DNA from 4 places in the Cellvibrio sp. PSBB006 genome. Region 3 is predicted to be linked to each of the others. Evidence: predicted binding sites of a transcription regulator. Region 3 holds the regulator's gene; each other region holds the start of a gene.
The links. The regulator sigma-54, encoded in region 3, starts transcription at its own class of promoters, with help from an activator protein. The targets are predictions, from matches to a motif close to TGGCACANNNNTTGCNNT.
Positions count from the first base shown of each region.

Region 1 (4,824 bases), 1.7 Mb from region 3:
CCGAGGATAACCACATTGGCCGGTGCAACACCGGGCACGCCGCCCAGCAACACACCCCGACCACCCTGGGCTATTTCCAGATGGTGAGCCCCGGCTTGCACGGCGATCCGCCCCGCCACTTCGGACATAGGTGCCAACAGTGGCAAGCGCCCCTGGGCATCGGTTACGGTTTCGTAGGCAATACATGTGGCGTGGGAGGCTTGCAAGGCACGCGCAAGTTTTTCGTCGGCAGCTAAGTGCAAATAGGTAAATAACAGGTGATCCGCGCGCAAATAATCATATTCCGTTACTTGCGGTTCTTTGACCTTAACAACCAGCTCCGCCGCCTGGTAAACCTCTGCGGTTGTGGCCAGTACACGGGCACCGGCTCGCTGATAATGTTCATCAACAAAGCCGATCACATGACCGCAATGTTGCTGGACAAATACTTCATGGCCGCGCGTCGTTAGTTCCTGTACCGCCGCCGGTGTTAAACCAACACGATGTTCCCCGGCTTTAACTTCTTTGGGCACCCCCACGCGCATAACTTACTCCCATCTCAGGTCGATCATTATCAATCAGTATAGGCAAGCTATTGGAGGCAAAAAAAGAGAAGACGTTGCAAAACCCGTAGGTCGGATTAGCACAGCGTAATCCGACACACAAAGCATTCAAGGGAACCAGCCAAATGCACTAACGCATCTGATTTAAGACATTCGCACAAAAATTATTAACGAAAATCAAACCTGAACCGCATCAATGTACTGCACCACTGGCGAACGATCGAAATTCAATTCGTCACCACCATCGCCAAGCTCCCCGCCCGGCTGGATCTGTAAATCACGGAAATTAAACAAGCTGTCATCCGCCAGTTGCGAAGGAACCACATTTTTGATGGCCGAGAAGATCGTTTCTGTGCGACCAGGATTCTGCTTCTCCCAGTCATTCAACATTTGCTTGATCACCTGACGTTGCAGGTTCTCCTGCGAACCACAGAGGTTGCAAGGAATAATCGGGAAACCTTTGGCTTCAGCAAATTCCGCAATATCCTCTTCGCGACAATAGGCCAAGGGACGAATCAGAATATTGCGTTTGTCATCAGCCAATAATTTCGGTGGCATGGCTTTGAGTTTGCCGCCGTAAAACATGTTCAGGAATAAGGTTTCAATAATGTCGTCACGATGATGGCCCAGGGCAATCTTGGTCGCGCCGATATCGTTGGCAAAACCGTACAGCGTCCCGCGACGCAAACGCGAGCAAAGTCCGCAGGTGGTTTTACCTTCCGGCACCACTTCCTTGACGATACTGTAGGTATCTTTTTCGATGATATGAAACGGCACGCCCAATTCGGTCAGGTATTGCGGCAACACATGCTCGGGGAAACCCGGCTGTTTCTGGTCCATGTTGACCGCCACGATATCGAAGGTGATAGGAGCGGTTTTTTGCAGGCTCATCAGGATATCCAGCATAGTGTAGGAATCCTTGCCGCCGGACAGGCACACCATCACCTTATCGCCATCTTCAATCATGTTGTAATCAGTGATCGCGCTGCCGACCTGCCGCCGCAAGCGCTTTTGCAGTTTGTTAAATTCGAGGCGTTCTTTGCGGACGTGTAATTCTTTCATAGGAATCTTCTGCGGGCTGGCCGTGGATTGGACGACGTAAGGGCGGAGCCAAGGCGCGCATTGTACGGATTTTACCCATGAGAGGGAATGACTCTCGCCGAGCATCTTTTGCCAGTCATGGCTGAACGACATGGCTTGCCGCTTTGCCGCCGGCCAGGCAAAACATTGCCGCTTCGGGTGCTATAACATGAATCAATCCGCCTTCATGGCCAGCCGAGGCGCCGCAATTGCACAGAAAACGGCAACAACTGCCGCTGGCACAGGCTTTGCTCCAGTGATGTCAGTAAAACGATTCTGATGTCTGGAGAAATTGTCGATGACTCTGTTGCGCGCGGTCCTGCAAAAACTTACCACCAAAACACTGACGGGCAGTGAAGCCCAGCATGCTGCCCCTCTGGCAGCTGCGCACGAGGGTTGTGCCACATTGCAACAACTCCAGGCCAGTCGCCAGATTCTGGAGGTTGTTCCCGCCGGCCAACACCGCAGTTACCAAAGCATGATTATCGCCATCGACGTTGAGCGGAACCTGCTGTGGATGGATGACCTTTTCCCCGAACAAAACTTTCTGGAAACCGGCGATGAAATCACGGTGCGTCATCACCGCAATGGTGAAGTCCTGGCGTTCACCACACCTATTATTGCCTGGGGTTCCCGCTTCGGGGCCAGTGGTATCGCCGTGGTATTGCCTGAGAATGTCCGATACCAGCCGCGCCGGATGAGTCCGCGTTGTGATTTGAGCAATCACACCCCCATCACCGCCAAAATCCGCCTGATGGGACAGGATGCCTGCTACGGTACGGTAAAAGATTTATCCGGCGCGGGATTGTGCGTATTGGTGCCGGGCAACCTGCTTAATCAATTGCATCGCGATACGGCCGTGCCCTTGTGCGAAGTGCATTTGAGTAAGGAATTGCATATTTACTGCCGCGCGAGGGTGCGCGCTTTCCGGTTGTGTCGCGAACCCTATCGGGCAACGCGTATCAGCCTGGAATTTGTGGATCTCCAGCCGCGCCGCCAACAGCAACTGCAAGCGTTTGTTGATCGTCTGACACCGGGTTGCATCGCTGATTCACGCGCAGCCTGACGGCGCGTGTTCATAATCTGCCAAGTTCTTGATTCTGATCTAAACTCTTCGCCAATTAAGTCGATAATCTATTGAACTTTGTACCTGTTTGACGATGTAAGGATGTGTGATGCGCAATAACGGCCCGGTCACCGGCAGAGAAGTGTTTGTCTCCGCCACTGACGAAATTGTTTCTTCCTCGGATATCCACGGCAATATCCTTTTCTGCAACGAGACTTTCCGACGCATTTCCGGCTATAGCCACGATGAGCTGATCAACCAGCCGCACAATATCCTGCGCCACCCCCAGATGCCGCGCGAAGCCTTTGGCATGTTGTGGACGGCGCTGAAGGCTGGCAAGCCGTGGATGGGCATCATCATCAACCGCTGCAAGAACGGTGATCACTATTGGGTGGACGCTTACGTGACTCCCCTGCGTGACCGGGGCCAGATTCAGGGTTACGAATCTGTGCGGGTCAAACCGGATGCCGCGTGCATTACGCGCGCCGCGCAGGTTTATGAGCGGCTGCAAGCGGGCAAGTCCATCTATTCTCCCCTCGCTCATCTCTGGAGTCGTTTTAGCAATGCCATCCTGACGTTCATCTCCAGTCTGCTGCTTTTGTGTATCGGCAGTTTCCTGTCTGGCTTGTTTAGCAGTAGCGTTTTTCCGGGGCTGATTATCATCAGCGGATTGATCAGTACGCTCGTTTATCAATTTCAACGGGGCAGTCTCCAACACGCATTGGCCGACGCACGGATGGTTATCCACGACCCGGTTGCCGCTTATATCTATACCGGGCGCAGCGACGCCATGGGTGAAATCCTGTTTGCACAACTAGCCTTGAAGGCTCGCCTGCGAACAGCGCTGGGGCGGTTTGCGGAGTCATCGCGGGAATTGCATCAGAAGTCTGATGCCGCCCACGCCCAATCCCGTAAAACCCACGCAGGTATGAACGAACAACAACAGGAAACCAGCAGCGTCGCCCACGCCATGCAGCAGATGTCACTGGCTGTGCAGGAAGTCGCCAATGGCGCCACGCAAACCTATTCCGCAACCAATGCGGCGATCAGCGAAGTCGATAAGGGCAACAAGGTCATTGAGGGGGCGAATACGGCGATTGCTGATTTGTCCGGCACCGTCGGGGATCTGGGGATGGTACTGGATCGCCTATCCGCCGATAGCAGCAAGATTGCCAGCGTGGTCGATGTTATTCGCAGTATCGCTGAACAAACCAATCTCCTCGCCCTGAACGCCGCCATTGAAGCGGCTCGTGCCGGCGAACAAGGGCGCGGTTTTGCCGTGGTGGCCGATGAAGTGCGTACCCTCGCCCAACGCACCCAGGAATCCACTGCGCACATTCAGGACATCATCAGCAACCTGAGCAAAGCTACGGACGATGCTGGCCAGCGAATGGATAACTGCCAGAACCTGGTAGAGCGCAGTGTGAGTGAAATGGAGAATGTCAGGAATGCCCTGGCGTCTATCTCGCATTCCGTGAGCAGTATCGACCAGATGTCCCATCAAATTGCCGCCGCTGCAGAAGAGCAATCTTCCATGGCTGTGGAGATCGAACGCAATACCTCTGCCATTGCCAAGATCTCCGACCACTCGCAAACGGAGATCGAAGCTTCCGACGCCCTGACCCGCGAAATGGCACAACTATCCAAACGGCAGTTGGATCTGGTGGTGCGCTTCAGGTAACAGTGTGATGGATTCACCTTGACGCCCCCGCCCCAAGTTATGACACTACCGCGCTCGACGCGAGGTGAATCATAATTCTGCAACGTCACAACAAAAGTCACATCGACCGGTATGAATTAGCCGCATGCATCGTGGTCGAAGCGCAATCCTGCGGTTGCATTGCCCTATTCCGATTAACATCGATCACCCGCACCGATCAACTGGGGTAAGCTTGCGCACCTGAACTGACGACTTTATTTAACGGAATCTGATAAGACCTCATGCTCGACAAATCCACGCTCTCTACTGATGAAATCCTTGCCTTTGACCAGGCTCACGTCTGGCACCCCTATGCTGCCTTTCCCAACCCTGCGCCTGTCTACCCGGTCAGCCATGCCGAAGGCGTTCGTTTGCATCTCACCGACGGGCGTCAATTGATTGATGGCACAGCCTCCTGGTGGAGTGTGTTGCATGGC
Region 1 is NZ_CP021382.1:1,304,465-1,309,288, forward strand. It holds gene ald (alanine dehydrogenase) at 1-524, opposite strand, end outside; gene ttcA (tRNA 2-thiocytidine(32) synthetase TtcA) at 720-1,604, opposite strand; gene CBR65_RS05380 (flagellar brake protein) at 1,921-2,688, shown strand; gene CBR65_RS05385 (PAS domain-containing methyl-accepting chemotaxis protein) at 2,798-4,369, shown strand; gene bioA (adenosylmethionine--8-amino-7-oxononanoate transaminase) at 4,630-4,824, shown strand, end outside.
Region 1: the regulator sigma-54 is predicted to act here: its motif matches at 1,860-1,877, upstream of CBR65_RS05380 (flagellar brake protein).

Region 2 (4,824 bases), 2.1 Mb from region 3:
AACATAGTACTCGCCACCGCCATCAACAACAGCGCCGTAAACGTCTCACTCGTAATAATCTGTTTATCCAACAACACATTCGCAAAAATAATCATGATCAACGCCTTGGTCTGCAACAACCAACCAATGATCGACGCCTCCCCCTTCTCCCATTTCAAAATCCTGCCCGCCAGATGCACACCCGCCAGCTTACCGCTCACCGACGCCACCAATAACACCGCCGCCGCAATAAACACCATGGTGCCCCCCACATCCCAGTTGGTCCGCAACCCCGTGCTGAGGAAAAACACCGGCATGATCACCAGCAACACGTGATGACGCAGCTTGTCCATCTCCTCCTGATTGAACCAATGGCTGTCCGTCACCGCGCCGGCCAGAAACGCGCCGACCATAAAATGCAATCCCGACCAGTCGCCGGCAAAACCTCCAATTGCCAGCCACACCAGGCTCACGTACCAGCGATCCCGCTCAGGAATCGCCACCATCAACTTGCGATACAGATAACTGGCCGCCGCAAACCCAACCAGGAACATACCCTGGCGCCCCACGCGATCCCAATCCAGAAGGATCAGCGCCAGCACGCCCCAGATCGCAATGTCATCAAGGCTGGCGTAGCGCAGGATGCGCTGACCGATGGGCTGACGCAGGATATTCAGCTTCTCCATCAACAAAATCAGGATTGGCAAGGCAGTCACTGCACAGGACATCCCCACACCCAATACAAACTGCCAGGGCATACCCTGCGGCCCCAACCAGCCTTCAAACATCAACATGCCCAGGCCGGCCACGCAGCCGAAGGCCAGGGGCATCCCCAGGGCCAACCCGGCGGTGATGCCGCTTTCGCGTTTATATTGCCAGGCCTTGCTCAGATCCAATTCAACACCAGCGATAAACACAAACAACATCACTGCCCACCAGGCAATACCGTTAAGCGCGGTGACCACCGAGGGGTTAAAGACAAAGGCGTAGTAGTCAGGGAAGAAGGCACCGAGAATGCCCGGCCCCAGCAAAATGCCGGTGATAATCTGCACCACCACCAGCGGTGCCCAGTAATCTGTTTTTCCAACGCGCCAGATGAAATAAGGCACGGTGAAGATAATCGTCATGGCAATCAGGAAGATTTCCGTGGTGTTCATGGCATGAGGCATGGCTAATCCAGGCTATTTTTTAGGGGAATAAAGTGACAGAACATCACAACCGATAAACCGTGCAGCGAATCTCCACCGTGCATGGCGCCGCCTTTCTACAAAGCCGGGCGGGTGGCGGTCAATTGTTTAAAGCTATCCCCGCGATAGCCTGGACGTGCTCACAGACGCCGGAACGCAACCCCAAGTGCCCCCAAGTGCCAAAGTAGGGATTTATTTGTGCTGGGAGCTTGACGATGAATCACCGGAAAGCCTACTGTTGGCGCGCTAAAAAGAAGTTGAGAGATTTTAAAGCAAGGGATGGTGGATACCATCTACCCCGCCGCTCAATTTGGCACCAAAAAAGTGCAAAGCAAAAATCGTGTGCAATATTTTGGTGCTTTTGATAAAAAAGCTTGGGTCCCAATCTTCCGCAAAGCCTGATTTTTACAAGCCCGTTGCTATTTCTCCGAGATGGCATATATTTTGCCCCTTTTCGGACACCCTGGTTCTCGCTCTGCTCGCTACCGGGGTGGCGAGGTGGAAAGAGCGCGGGATAAAAATGATTACTGACTTGTAGCTATGGTGGCTACTCATTTACTTGGAGGCATTCAATGTCTAAGACTCTGGACTTGATCAAAGAACACGAAGCGCGCTGGATCGACCTGCGCTTTACCGATACCAAAGGTAAAGAGCAACACGTTACCTACCCCGCCAACGTCGTAAACGACACCTTCTTTGAAGAAGGCAAAATGTTCGATGGTTCATCTATCGCCGGCTGGAAAGGCATCAACGAATCCGACATGATCCTGATGCCGGACGATTCTACCGCTATGCTGGACCCTTTCTACGACGAAGCAACCATCATCGTGCGTTGCGACATCGTTGAACCTGCCACCATGCAAGGCTACGACCGCGACCCACGCTCTATCGGCCGTCGCGCTGAAGAGTACCTGAAGTCCACCGGCCTGGGCGACAAAGCCCTGTTTGGTCCGGAGCCTGAATTCTTCATCTTCGACAGCGTTCACTACGCCAGCACCATGGGCGGCGCGTTCTACAAGATCAAATCTGAAGAAGCCGCCTGGGACTCAGGTGCTGACACCGAAGGTAAAACCGGCCACGCACCACGCGTAAAAGGTGGTTACTTCCCGGTTGCGCCGATCGACTCTCTGCACGACATCCGTGCCGCCATGTGTAATGCCATGGAAGCTATGGGCCTGGAAATCGAAGTTCACCACCACGAAGTGGCTAACGCCGGTCAGTGTGAAATCGGTGTTGGCGCCAACACCCTGGTGAAAAAAGCGGACGAAGTACAGATCCTGAAGTACTGCGTACACAACGTTGCTCACCAGTACGGTAAAACCGCTACTTTTATGCCGAAGCCGCTGATTGGCGACAACGGTTCAGGTATGCACGTTCACCAGTCTTTCTCTAAAGCTGGCGTTAACCAGTTTGCCGGTGATGCTTATGCTGGCCTGAGCGAAACTGCCCTGTACTACATCGGCGGTATCATCAAGCACGCTAAATCACTGAATGCTTTCTGTAACGCGTCTACCAACTCCTACAAGCGTCTGGTTCCAGGCTTCGAAGCGCCGGTAATGCTGGCTTACTCTGCCCGTAACCGTTCTGCTTCTATCCGTGTTCCGTTCGTATCTGGCGCCAAAGCCAAGCGTATCGAAACCCGTTTCCCTGACCCGACAGCTAACCCATACCTGGCGTTCGCTGCTCTGTTGATGGCGGGTATCGACGGCGTTCAGAACAAGATTCACCCTGGCGACCCAGCGACTAAAGATTTGTACGACCTGGAGCCAGAAGAAGAAGCGGAAATCCCGACCGTTTGTGCCAGCCTGGAAGAAGCACTGCTGTCTCTGGAAGCTGACCACGACTACCTGACTGCTGGCGGCGTGTTCACCAAAGACTTCATCGATTCTTACATCGCGCTGAAGCGTGCCGACATTCAACGTGTTGACATGACTCCGCACCCGGTAGAATTCGAACTCTACTACAGCGTGTAAACCTGCCGGCATCACCTGCTCCGGCAGGTGATGCAAGTTGGTTAATGGATTACGTAAGGCCCGTTCAGTCACCTGAACGGGCTTTTTCTTTTGCGGCGGCGGGAGTAATCTTGCTGAAATCGTTTGAGGAAGCACCTATGCCCGTCCGTCCGTTCCTGTGTTTACTCCTTGCTCTTGCCCTGACCGCCAGCGCCAGCGCCAGTGCCAGTGCACAAATCTATAAAACCGTCGACAAGGACGGCAAGGTCATCTACACCGATAAGCCCCGCGGCGATCAACCCGCAGAAGCGGTGGATCTCCCACCCATCAACACCCTGCCACCCGAAAACGCCGACAATTTTCCAGAACCCCGGCAAGATAATCAGCAGGAAGCCATCAACTATCAGGTAAACATCATCAGCCCCCGCGAGAATGTAACTATTCCGCCAGGGCAAAGGGATTTGGGGATCGCTATCACGCTCAACCCGCCCCTGGCCGGTGATCACTGGCTGCTTTACTTTATGAACGGTGAATTGCTGGAAGAGACTCGCGATAGCAACATTGTGGTGCAGGATGTCTTTCGCGGTAGCCACACGCTGGAAGTCGAAGTTATCGATAGCAATGGCAACTCCCTGGGCAAGTCTGCCCCGGTCGTCGTCAATGTCATTCGCCCCACCGTTAAACAGCAAACTGCCCCTACGCCGAAACCCAAGCCCAAGACATAATGCGCCATATGCCCAAGCCCTAAAAGCGGGCAGCACCAACTTGGTGCAAAACCCGCTCACACCAACTAGACTCACCACTGAAAACGCCTAAAAACAAGCACTTCTTAATTTGGTTTGCTTTTTGCATAGGTGATGCACACAGACCAAGCACACGAGCGGGCATGTGCCCAGTGCCAAGGCATTCAGGAGTTAATGAATCGGTGAGCCCTCGCGATCTTCACAAACCGCTGCTCGACAGCCTCAGTACAGCCATTATTCTGGTGGACGGCGATCTGCTCCTGCGCCATATGAATCCGGCTGCCGAAGCCTTACTGTCGATGAGCTGTGAACGCAATATCGGCGAGCCCATCACCTACTTCTTCCACGAATCCAACGAAACCGAAAAACAACTCAAACTCGCCGCCGTTCAGGCTAATCACTACACCAAGCGCCATGCTGAATGGCAGCTGCTCAGCGGTGGCCATATCACCGTGGATTACACGGTGACGCCCTTTGGCGACCACGAAGGCCTGATCATCGAAATCCTGCCAATTGACCGCCTGCTGCGTATCAGCCGCGAGGAGATGCTGGCCTCATCCCACGAGACCACGCGCAACCTGATTCGCGGCATGGCCCATGAGATCAAGAATCCACTGGGCGGTATTCGCGGAGCCGCCCAATTGCTGGCGCGGGAACTGCCGGACAGCGGCTTGCAGGAGTACACCAATATCATCATCGACGAGGCAGATCGCCTGCGTAACCTCGTTGATCGTATGCTCGGCCCCAACCAGCTGCCACAGCACAAGCAACTCAACATCCACGAAGCGCTGGAGCGAGTGGCAACCATCATCCACGCCGAAAGCAACGATGCGGTCAAGATCGTGCGCGATTACGACCCCAGTATTCCGGACATCATGGGCGACAAGGAGCTGCTGATTCAGGCGTTCCTGAACATCGTGCGCAACGCCATGCAGGCATTGCTTGAGGCGGGCATGATCGATG
Region 2 is NZ_CP021382.1:2,725,250-2,730,073, forward strand. It holds gene CBR65_RS11395 (cation:proton antiporter) at 1-1,148, opposite strand, end outside; gene glnA (type I glutamate--ammonia ligase) at 1,739-3,139, shown strand; gene CBR65_RS11405 (DUF4124 domain-containing protein) at 3,277-3,843, shown strand; gene glnL (nitrogen regulation protein NR(II)) at 4,044-4,824, shown strand, end outside.
Region 2: the regulator sigma-54 is predicted to act here: its motif matches at 1,600-1,617, upstream of glnA (type I glutamate--ammonia ligase).

Region 3 (4,824 bases):
GTGGCCAGGGCGCCGTGCGCGAGGCGTGCGATTTGATTATGCAAGCGCAGGGTACTTTTGACTCTGCGCTCGCCCATTATCTACCAACCCATCACTGACGGATCAACTCATGTCACGCATTCCGTTGCCCTGGATTGTTGTTTCATTGCTAGTGATTGGCCTGGTAGCTTTCTGGGATAAATCGCCCACCGAATTATTGGGCGAGGATGTCGTCAGAAGCGCCAACTTTCCGCAAGCCTATATGACCGATATCAAACTGCGCGAATACGATGCCGACGGCAACTTGCGCAATATCCTGACAACTGACACGGCTGAACACTTTCAGATCAACCCGGCCCGGCCCGGCCCGAAGGATTACACCATGCTGAGCCAACCACGGATGTTATTTAGTGAAAACGCTGATATTGCGCCCTGGCATCTCACCGCCAACGAAGGAAAGATTGATCAGAACGGCCAGTTGGTCACCCTGTTTAACGATGTGCGCGTCTACCAGCAATCGGCCAATGAAGGTTTGCTAGAGTTGCTGACCAGCGAATTGCGCATCAAAGCCAGCCAGCAATACGCCGAAACTGATAAAGCTGTTAAGATGCGCGCCCAACAAGGCCACCTCGACACGCTGGGCATGAAAGCTTACTTGGGTGAGGACCGCATCGAGTTACTTTCCAGGGTCCGAGGGACATATGAACCTCAATAACAATGTCAGATTTTCTATGATGGCGTGCAAACCGCTTGTATCATTTTTACTCCTGTTACTGTGCGCCCTGTGGCTGACGACACCCGTTCATGCCCTCCCCAGCGACAAAGAACAACCCATCCATATTTCCGCCAATAGCGCGCAACTGGATCGCAAAAAGCGCACCGCTACCTACAGCGGTGACGTGAGATTAAAGCAAGGCACCCTGGAAATCAGTGCCGATCAGATCACCATCCATACCAACAGCAACGACGAAGTTGAGAAGATGGAAGCCCGCGGTAAGCCTGCACGCTACCAGCAAAAACCGGCAGAGAACCAGGCAACTATTACAGCGCAGGCCAACAGCATTCGCTATACCTTAACCAATGAACAGTTGTTACTTCTGGAGAATGCATTTCTGGAACAGGAAAATGGCGCATCGATTAGTGGTAACCGCATTGATTACGACATCCGCAAAGAGATCATGAAGGCAGCGGGCAAGAAGGATGCACAGCAACCACAGCGCATCGAAATCGTTATCCCGCCACAAACCATCAATCAAGATTGAGTCGACCATGCCGACCCTGCAAGCCCAACATCTCGCCAAGAGTTATAAAAGCCGTAAAGTTGTCATTGACGTGTCAATCGCCGTGACCAGCGGTACGATTGTGGGCCTGCTCGGCCCCAACGGCGCAGGCAAAACCACCTGTTTTTATATGATTGCCGGCCTTGTCGGTGCCGATGAAGGGCGAATATTACTCGACGGCAAAGACCTGACTCATCTGCCTATCCATGGCCGTGCCCGGGCGGGTATCGGTTATCTACCCCAGGAAGCTTCCGTTTTTCGCAAGCTGACCGTGGCAGATAACATCATGGCGATCCTTGAAACCCGCAAGGATCTCAACCGCAAGCAGCGCCACGCAAAACTCGACTCACTACTGCAGGAATTCCATATCACCCATATCCGCGACAGTTTGGGTATGTCGCTCTCCGGTGGTGAGCGGCGGCGGGTAGAAATTGCCCGAGCGCTGGCGACAGAGCCGCAGTTCATTCTCCTTGATGAGCCCTTCGCCGGCGTTGACCCCATTTCAGTGAACGACATTAAACAAATTGTGCGTCACCTCAAGGATCGCGGCATCGGCGTGCTCATTACTGACCACAATGTGCGCGAGACACTGGATATTTGTGAGACAGCCTATATCGTCAGCGAAGGCCATATCATCGCCGAGGGCGATGCAGAAACGGTACTGAGTAACAACAAGGTCCGCGAAGTCTATCTGGGCGAAAACTTCCGCCTGTAACCTCAGGTGCGTTCCGACAAATCACTTGACAAGCCACTAAATTTGTATAACAGGCACAAAGATTGCTAGGTGTTATTGCCTGCAAGACAAAGGCTGTCTAAACTCCACCTGAACAACATCATTTCTTTGGGGTTTAGTTCTACTTACGATGAAGCAGTCTCTACAGCTAAAACTCGGCCAGCAACTGACCATGACGCCCCAATTGCAACAGGCTATTCGTCTGCTGCAATTGTCGACCCTGGATTTGCAGCAGGAGATCCAGGAAGCTCTGGATTCCAACCCGATGCTAGAGGTCGAAGAGGGTTACGACAGCCACTCGCCTGCCGACAGCGGTGAAGGGGAAGACAGTGATTATCCCCGCCAGCAAGAAGTTGCTGCAGATGCCAATGGCGCAGATCTCGATTCGGGCTTTAACGATAAGGACACCTTTGCTGACAAGGAAAGCTACGCAGAAACTACCTATAACGAGACCGAAAGCTTTTCTGATACCGATAATTACGGGGACAGCGAACCCAATACCGAATGGAACGAATCCATCCCCAGTGAGTTACCGGTAGATACCAGTTGGGACGATGTCTATCAGTCCTCCCACACCAGCAGTTCATCCTCTTATGATGGCGAAGACAACGACTTTGACAGCCGGCGCGCCGTTACCGATTCCCTCTACGATCACCTGATGTGGCAGCTCAACCTGACCCCCATGTCAGACCAGGACCGGATCATCGCCATGGCAATCATCGATGCGGTCGATCCCAGTGGCATGCTATCCGTGAGCCTGGCCGATATCTACGAAGGCCTGATCACCGAACTGGATGAACTGGAACTGGATGAAGTCGTTGCCGTACAGCACCGTTTACAACAATTTGACCCCTGCGGCGTGTGCAGCCAAAACCTGTCGGAATGTCTGCTGGTGCAATTGCAACAATTCGCCCCGACCACGCCCTTTCTTGAACCTGCCAAGCTGATCGTCAAGCAGTATCTACCCTTGTTAGGCAGCCGCGATTATCGCCAGTTAATGCGCCGCACCAAGCTCAAAGAGAGCGAGTTAGGCCAGGCCGTGGCATTGATCCAGAGTCTGAACCCTCGCCCCGGCGATATGATTGCTTCCGGTGACACAGAGTATGTTGTGCCGGATGTGTTTGTGGAAAAGCGTGATGGCCGCTGGATGGTGGAATTAAATCCGGATATCGCCCCGCGCCTGAGAATCAATTCGGATTACGCCTCCATGGTGAAGCGGGCTGATTCGAGCAGCGATAACACCTTCCTCAAGGACAATCTGCAAGAAGCCCGCTGGTTCCTCAAAAGTTTACAGAGCCGCAACGAAACCCTGTTGAAAGTTGCCAGCTGTATTGTGGAAAAACAGCGGGGCTTCCTGGAGTACGGCGCCGAGGCAATGAAGCCACTGGTACTGCACGACATCGCCGAAATCGTAGATATGCATGAATCCACTATCTCGCGGGTGACCACCCAAAAGTACATGCATACCCCACAGGGAATTTTTGAACTTAAATATTTCTTTTCCAGTCATGTGAGTACAGACAGCGGCGGCGAATGCTCCTCTACGGCAATTCGCGCCATCATCAAGAAACTGGTGAGTGCGGAAAATCCAAAGAAACCCCTGAGCGACAGCAAGATCACTGAGCTGTTATCTGAGCAAGGCATCCAGGTAGCGCGTCGCACCATTGCCAAATACCGGGAATCACTCAATATCCCGCCGTCTAATGAGCGTAAAAGTTTACTATGACATCCTTTTTCTCCACTGCTAGGCTGATGAATACCCGGATGTGCAGAACACGTTCTACCACTATGCAGAATCAATAATCGTGCCGTCAGGCAAGATTGAGTAACTGTCATAACGAAGAGGAAGTACTATGCAAATTACTATTAGCGGTCACCACCTGGAAGTTACCGACGCCCTCAAGGATTACGTCAACAATAAACTTGAAAGACTCAATAACCATCACGACCGCATTACCAATACTCACGTGATTCTCTCGGTAGACAAGCTGGAGCAAAAAGCGGAAGCCACCGTGCACGTAAGCGGCAAGGATTTATTTGCCGATGCGACATCAGAAGATCTCTATGCCGCTATTGACCTGCTGACCGACAAGCTCGATCGGCAATTGATTAAACACAAAGAAAAAATGCGCAGCCATCGTTAATACATTATGCAAATACAATCTCTTCTCACCCAAGGTCGCACCCTGTGCGATATCGAAGGTGTCAGCAAAAAGCGTGTGCTGGAAATTCTTGCCAACACCATCGCTCAGGATATTCCCGCCATTGATGCCGACGACTTGTTTCGTCGGCTAATTGCGCGGGAACGACTTGGCTCCACCGGCATCGGCCACGGCATTGCTATCCCGCACTGCCGAGTGGAAAACTACGATGGTGTCATCGGCGCCCTGATCACACTGAATCAGCCGATTGACTTTGATTCGATTGATTCCGAGCCCGTGGATATTTTGTTTGCCATGCTGGTACCGGAAAATGCCCACGGCGAACATCTGCAAAATTTGGCAGCCTTGGCTGGCGCTCTCAACGACAGTGGCTTTCGCGAACGTCTACGTAGCGCGGAGAGTGATGCAGCCTTGTATGAGATAGCTGTCAGCAAAGATTGATTGGCGATCTTGGGAAAACACAAGCCCGGCACTCTCGGCGCATTGATGAATGAATCACAGGAATACACGCCCATGCATTTAGTGATTGTGAGTGGATTATCCGGCTCGGGTAAGAGTACTGCACTGCATGTTCTGGAAGATGTCGGCTTCAACTGTATCGACAATCTTCCCGTGAGCCTGCTGCCGGCGCTGGTGGCACAAATCCAGATTCACAAGGACGACACCCAGA
Region 3 is NZ_CP021382.1:4,873,234-4,878,057, reverse strand. It holds gene CBR65_RS20325 (HAD family hydrolase) at 1-98, shown strand, start outside; gene lptC (LPS export ABC transporter periplasmic protein LptC) at 110-694, shown strand; gene lptA (lipopolysaccharide transport periplasmic protein LptA) at 681-1,241, shown strand; gene lptB (LPS export ABC transporter ATP-binding protein) at 1,249-1,974, shown strand; gene CBR65_RS20305 (RNA polymerase factor sigma-54) at 2,123-3,718, shown strand; gene hpf (ribosome hibernation-promoting factor, HPF/YfiA family) at 3,846-4,136, shown strand; gene ptsN (PTS IIA-like nitrogen regulatory protein PtsN) at 4,143-4,595, shown strand; gene rapZ (RNase adapter RapZ) at 4,668-4,824, shown strand, end outside.

Region 4 (4,824 bases), 600 kb from region 3:
GCATCCGGATGTAGCTCCGCCATCAGCAGTACATCTTTATGGATGCCATCCTGCAGAGTGCTTTGAATGTTGTGGTTTTGCACCTGATATTGATTGCGCCAATCCCAAAGTTTATACACACCTGGCATCAGCACCTTTTCAAATTGCTGGTCTTTGAAGAGCAAACCTTTTTGTGCTTCGGTAATAATGATTTTCTTTAGATATTTCATGTCGAGTCCTTGTTGTTAAAGAGGCAGAATCTCCGCAACCTTTCGGCTTTAATTGTTATGACACCTGGGCATGGCGCGTCGAAAATCGCACGACGCACCTGCGCAGCTGCCAGCCCCCAACTAAAGGCGATGCAGTTGCTTGCACGCGATGAGTCACTCCTTTTTTGATCCCTCACTGAGTGTTCTTCCCTGAAAAATCCTTCTGCTTTCATCATTTGCATGGAGATCTGCCGATGCCCTTGCGGGCGGTTACGTATTGCTACCAGGAAATGGTAGTGCTAGCCGGAGTCGAACCGGCGACCGTCCCATCCACAGTGAGATGCTCTACCCTCTGAGCTATAGCAATGTACTGTCGACTGGATTCGAACCAGCGGCACACTGTAAAAACAGTTGCTCTACCAAGCTGAGCTACGACAGTTATTTGGTTCTGTTTGACCGCGATACACACGTCGACCAATGGCGGGTGTGTCAGGCAGATGATATGAGTCTGCTCCGCTGCGTCCAAACAGTGGTGTGATGAGGTTAGTCATCACGCCGCACCAAATTCTTTTAAACGGAAATTAGTGGTGAATAAATTCCGTTATAAATACATTTCATAACAGGCTGCGCGTTAGCCTTTCACGCACAGTACCTGCTTTAATGTGTGCACAATCTCAACCAGATCGGATTGTGCATCCATGACTTTTTCAATCGGCTTGTAAGCTGACGGTGTTTCATCGATCACATCTTCATCTTTACGACATTCCACTCCCGCTGTCGCTGATAAATGTTCGTCCATCGATACGCGACGCTTTGCTTCGGTACGTGACATCACGCGTCCTGCTCCGTGGCTACAGCTGCAAAAACTGTCTTCGTTGCCCAGTCCTCGCACGATAAAAGAACGTGCGCCCATGCTCCCCGGAATAATGCCTATCTCGCCTTTGCGCGCGCTTACAGCGCCTTTGCGGGTAACCCATACATCTTTGCCATAATGGTGTTCACGGCTGATGTAGTTGTGGTGGCAGTTCACTGCTTCCACGTGCGATTCAAACGGAATATCAATAACTTCGCGCATGGCTTGTAGCGTACGTGCCATCATCACTTCGCGATTGATGCGCGCAAAATCCTGAGCCCATGCAACGGCGCTGACATAATGATGAAAGTGATCGCTACCTTCCGGCAAATAGGCCAAATCCTTATCTGGCAATTGAATGAACCAACGCTCCATATCTTTTTTTGCCTGTTCAATAAAATGGGTACCAATCCGGTTGCCCACGCCACGTGATCCGCTATGCAGCATCACCCACACGGCATCCGCTTCGTCGAGGCAAATTTCAATAAAGTGGTTGCCCGTTCCTAGCGTTCCCAAATGATGAATGTTGTTGGTGTTCTTCAAAAACGGATGCTTCTCGCATAGCTGGTTGAATCCTTCGTGCAGCGGTTGCCAGGCGTTGGCCACGTCGTCGGGGACATTTGCCCAGCTGCCAGGGTCACGCGTGCTGCGCAATTGTTTGGCGCGACCGTGGGGTACACGCTTTTCAATCAGGCTGCGCAACGCAGCGAGCGAATCGGGCAATTGGGTGGCCGTCAGGGTGGTCTTGGCGGCCATCATCCCGCAGCCCAGGTCTACCCCCACGGCGGCAGGAATCACCGCGCCAATAGTCGGAATGACGCTACCGATTGTTGCCCCTTTGCCCACATGCACATCGGGCATCACGGCAATCCATTTATGGATGAACGGCATCTGGGCCATGTTGCTCAGTTGCGCTTTGGCGTTTTCATCGAAGGGCACGCTGCGGGTCCAGGATTTAATCGGTGCCTGGCCTGGAGTATGTAAAACGTCGTAAGAGGTATCCATCGTATTTTCCCTGTAGCACTTGATCGTTGTTTTGTGGGAGGTATATAGCAAGGGAGTTGCCAACTTGGCTCACCGGGCCGCTAACAAATTCCAAGCTATTGATTTTAAATAATAAATAAAAATTCTTGCGGTATTGTGGCGGTCGCCCTAGGATGTGCTGGGTTTAAAAAATTATCGAATTTGATAAGAGAGTATCGAAATGAATAATGTGGTGGTGGGAATTCTGGGCTCGCGTCTGGACCATGGCGGGCTGGGAAGAGGTCGCTGGGATCGCTGGCGGCCCAGTATTGCGGTGCTTATGCACTCCGAGTTGCCAATCGATGAATACATCCTTATCTACTTGACGGAAGACGAGGTTCTGGCAAATTTAACGATCCGTGATATGGCTGACATCTCGCCCAACACCAAGGTTACGTTGTATCCCTGGAGCTGCTCCGACCCGTGGGATTTTGAGCAAGTCTACAGCCAGTTACATGACTTCGCGCGTAGTCAGCATTTTGATGTGGAACAAAATAATTATTACGTTCATATCACGACGGGTACTCATGTTGCGCAGATCTGTTTGTACTTATTAACCGAAGCGCACTACCTCCCCGGCAAGTTACTACAAGCATCGCCTGGTCGTGAGGCGGGCACCAAGGGCACCTACCATATTATCGATCTGGACTTGTCGCGCTACGATCAGATTGCCTCCCGTTTTGCCAAGGAAACCGAGGATGCCGTTACTTATTTAAAAAGCGGTATCCATACGCGCAGTCGTGCGTTTAATGAATTGATCTTGCAATTGGAGCGCATATCAATCAAATCTTCTGCACCTATTTTGTTGATCGGTGCAACCGGTGTTGGCAAATCGCAATTGGCAAAACGTATCTACGAGTTGAAGCGTCAGCGTGGGCAATTGACAGGTAACCTGGTTGAAGTGAATTGTGCGACCTTGCGCGGTGATAACGCGATGTCAGCGTTATTCGGACACGTTAAAGGTGCTTTTACGGGAGCGCAATCCGCACGGACCGGTCTGCTGCGCGAGGCGCATCAAGGGTTGTTATTTCTGGATGAGATTGGTGAGCTTGGGTTGGATGAGCAGGCGATGTTGTTACGCGCGATCGAAGATAAAACATTTATGCCATTCGGTGGGGACCAGCTTGTCAGTAGTAATTTCCAACTAATTGCCGGTACGCATCGCAATTTGTTTGAGTTGGTGCGACAAGGATTATTCCGTGAAGACTTGCTGGCCCGCATTAATTTATGGACTTACGAGCTGCCCTCCCTGCGGGAGCGGATCGAAGATCTTGAGCCCAACATCGAACATGAGCTGCAAAACTTTACCCGCAAGGCAGGATACATGGTGAATTTTAATAAGGGCGCAAGAACCATGTACCTGACATTTGCCTATTCGGTGGATGCGCTATGGCGAGCTAATTTTCGTGATCTCAACTCTAGCATCACGCGCATGGCTACTCTGGCTGTAGGTGGGAGGATCACCGAGGATGTTGTATCAGCTGAAATCCAGCGCCTGCGTCAGGCATGGAAGGGCTTTGGTGGGTTTGATGAAGAAAAGAGTGAACACTTGGAATTGCTTTTGTCATCAGCAGCGCTGGAAGAATTGGATATGTTTGATCGCTTACATTTATCAGAAGTTATTCGTATCTGTCAGCAAAGCCGTTCTATGGCGGATGCTGGTCGTAAGTTATTTAATGTGAGTCGCAATAAGAAGACCAGTATTAATGACTCTCACCGGCTGAAACAATATCTACAGAAGTTTGATCTGACTTTTCAGCAAGTTACTCAATCTGATTGATCATTTTCATCGGTGCTGCTTTCCAATAACGCATACAGTTCTTTACAGGTTTGATGGTCAAGCAAAGCATCGGTTTGTTTGGCTGTTTTTAGAATGAACTTACCAATTTTTTTGTCATTTGCGCTCCCATCAAGTAATGCATGCACTAAGGTATTGCTGGTTTTTATGGCTTCCTCCAGCTCTTCAATCAGCATGCGAGCTTGTCGCAGAGTAATATTCGCCCGTCTGCTCATTTGATTGTGCGATATGGCGTCAGGGGTAGATTGGTTTTCCGAATCTGATATAGACATTACATCATTTTTCATACTGAAAGCTGTGACGCAACAAATGTTGCGATTTGGATAAAGCAGGGTGGTCTTGTTCGTGGGCGGGAGTATGGGGCAGGTTTATTGCAGCTTGATGAATCCGTGCGGGTTTTAGAACGGCTTCCGCGAAACCAGGTCGCGCTTTTACGCGCGACCTTGCTGGTTATTCATCCTGATATGAATCATCTTCGCCACCGAAGGCTTTTAGGAGAGCTTTGATAAACGTCTTTAATTCCAGCGTCATGATGGCAAAGTCAGCGTCAAATTGCTCGGCTTTGCTTTCCGGGTTGCGGTCGTTGGCTTGTTCCTGAATCTTGTCTTCGAACTTCAGGCGTTTGATAGCCAGTTGGTCGTCGATAACACAGTGAATGGCTTCTTTCCAGGTGATGGCTACTTTGTTCACAAACATGCCGCTATTCAAATGGCTGCGTATTTCATCGGCATACAAATCCTGATTTTTACAGCGGATAACACGGCCATCTTTACCGGCTTGTAGTTCACATTCTTCTCGTAGCTCAAACTCCGGTGGCAGCTGTGCGTCGCGCAGCCAATGGGTCATCACTTGAGTCGGAATGTTTTTTGGCGTAATGGGGATTGCCCGCAAACTACCCAATGCTTCACGCAATGCACTCAATAAATCTTCGGCGCGTTTGGCGGAAGAGGCATTTACAACGA
Region 4 is NZ_CP021382.1:4,272,128-4,276,951, forward strand. It holds gene CBR65_RS17735 (slipin family protein) at 1-209, opposite strand, end outside; tRNA gene CBR65_RS17740 (tRNA-His) at 480-555, opposite strand; tRNA gene CBR65_RS17745 (tRNA-OTHER) at 557-627, opposite strand; gene CBR65_RS17750 (RtcB family protein) at 820-2,046, opposite strand; gene rtcR (RNA repair transcriptional activator RtcR) at 2,246-3,844, shown strand; gene CBR65_RS17760 (hypothetical protein) at 3,832-4,149, opposite strand; gene rdgC (recombination-associated protein RdgC) at 4,313-4,824, opposite strand, start outside.
Region 4: the regulator sigma-54 is predicted to act here: its motif matches at 2,091-2,108, upstream of CBR65_RS17750 (RtcB family protein).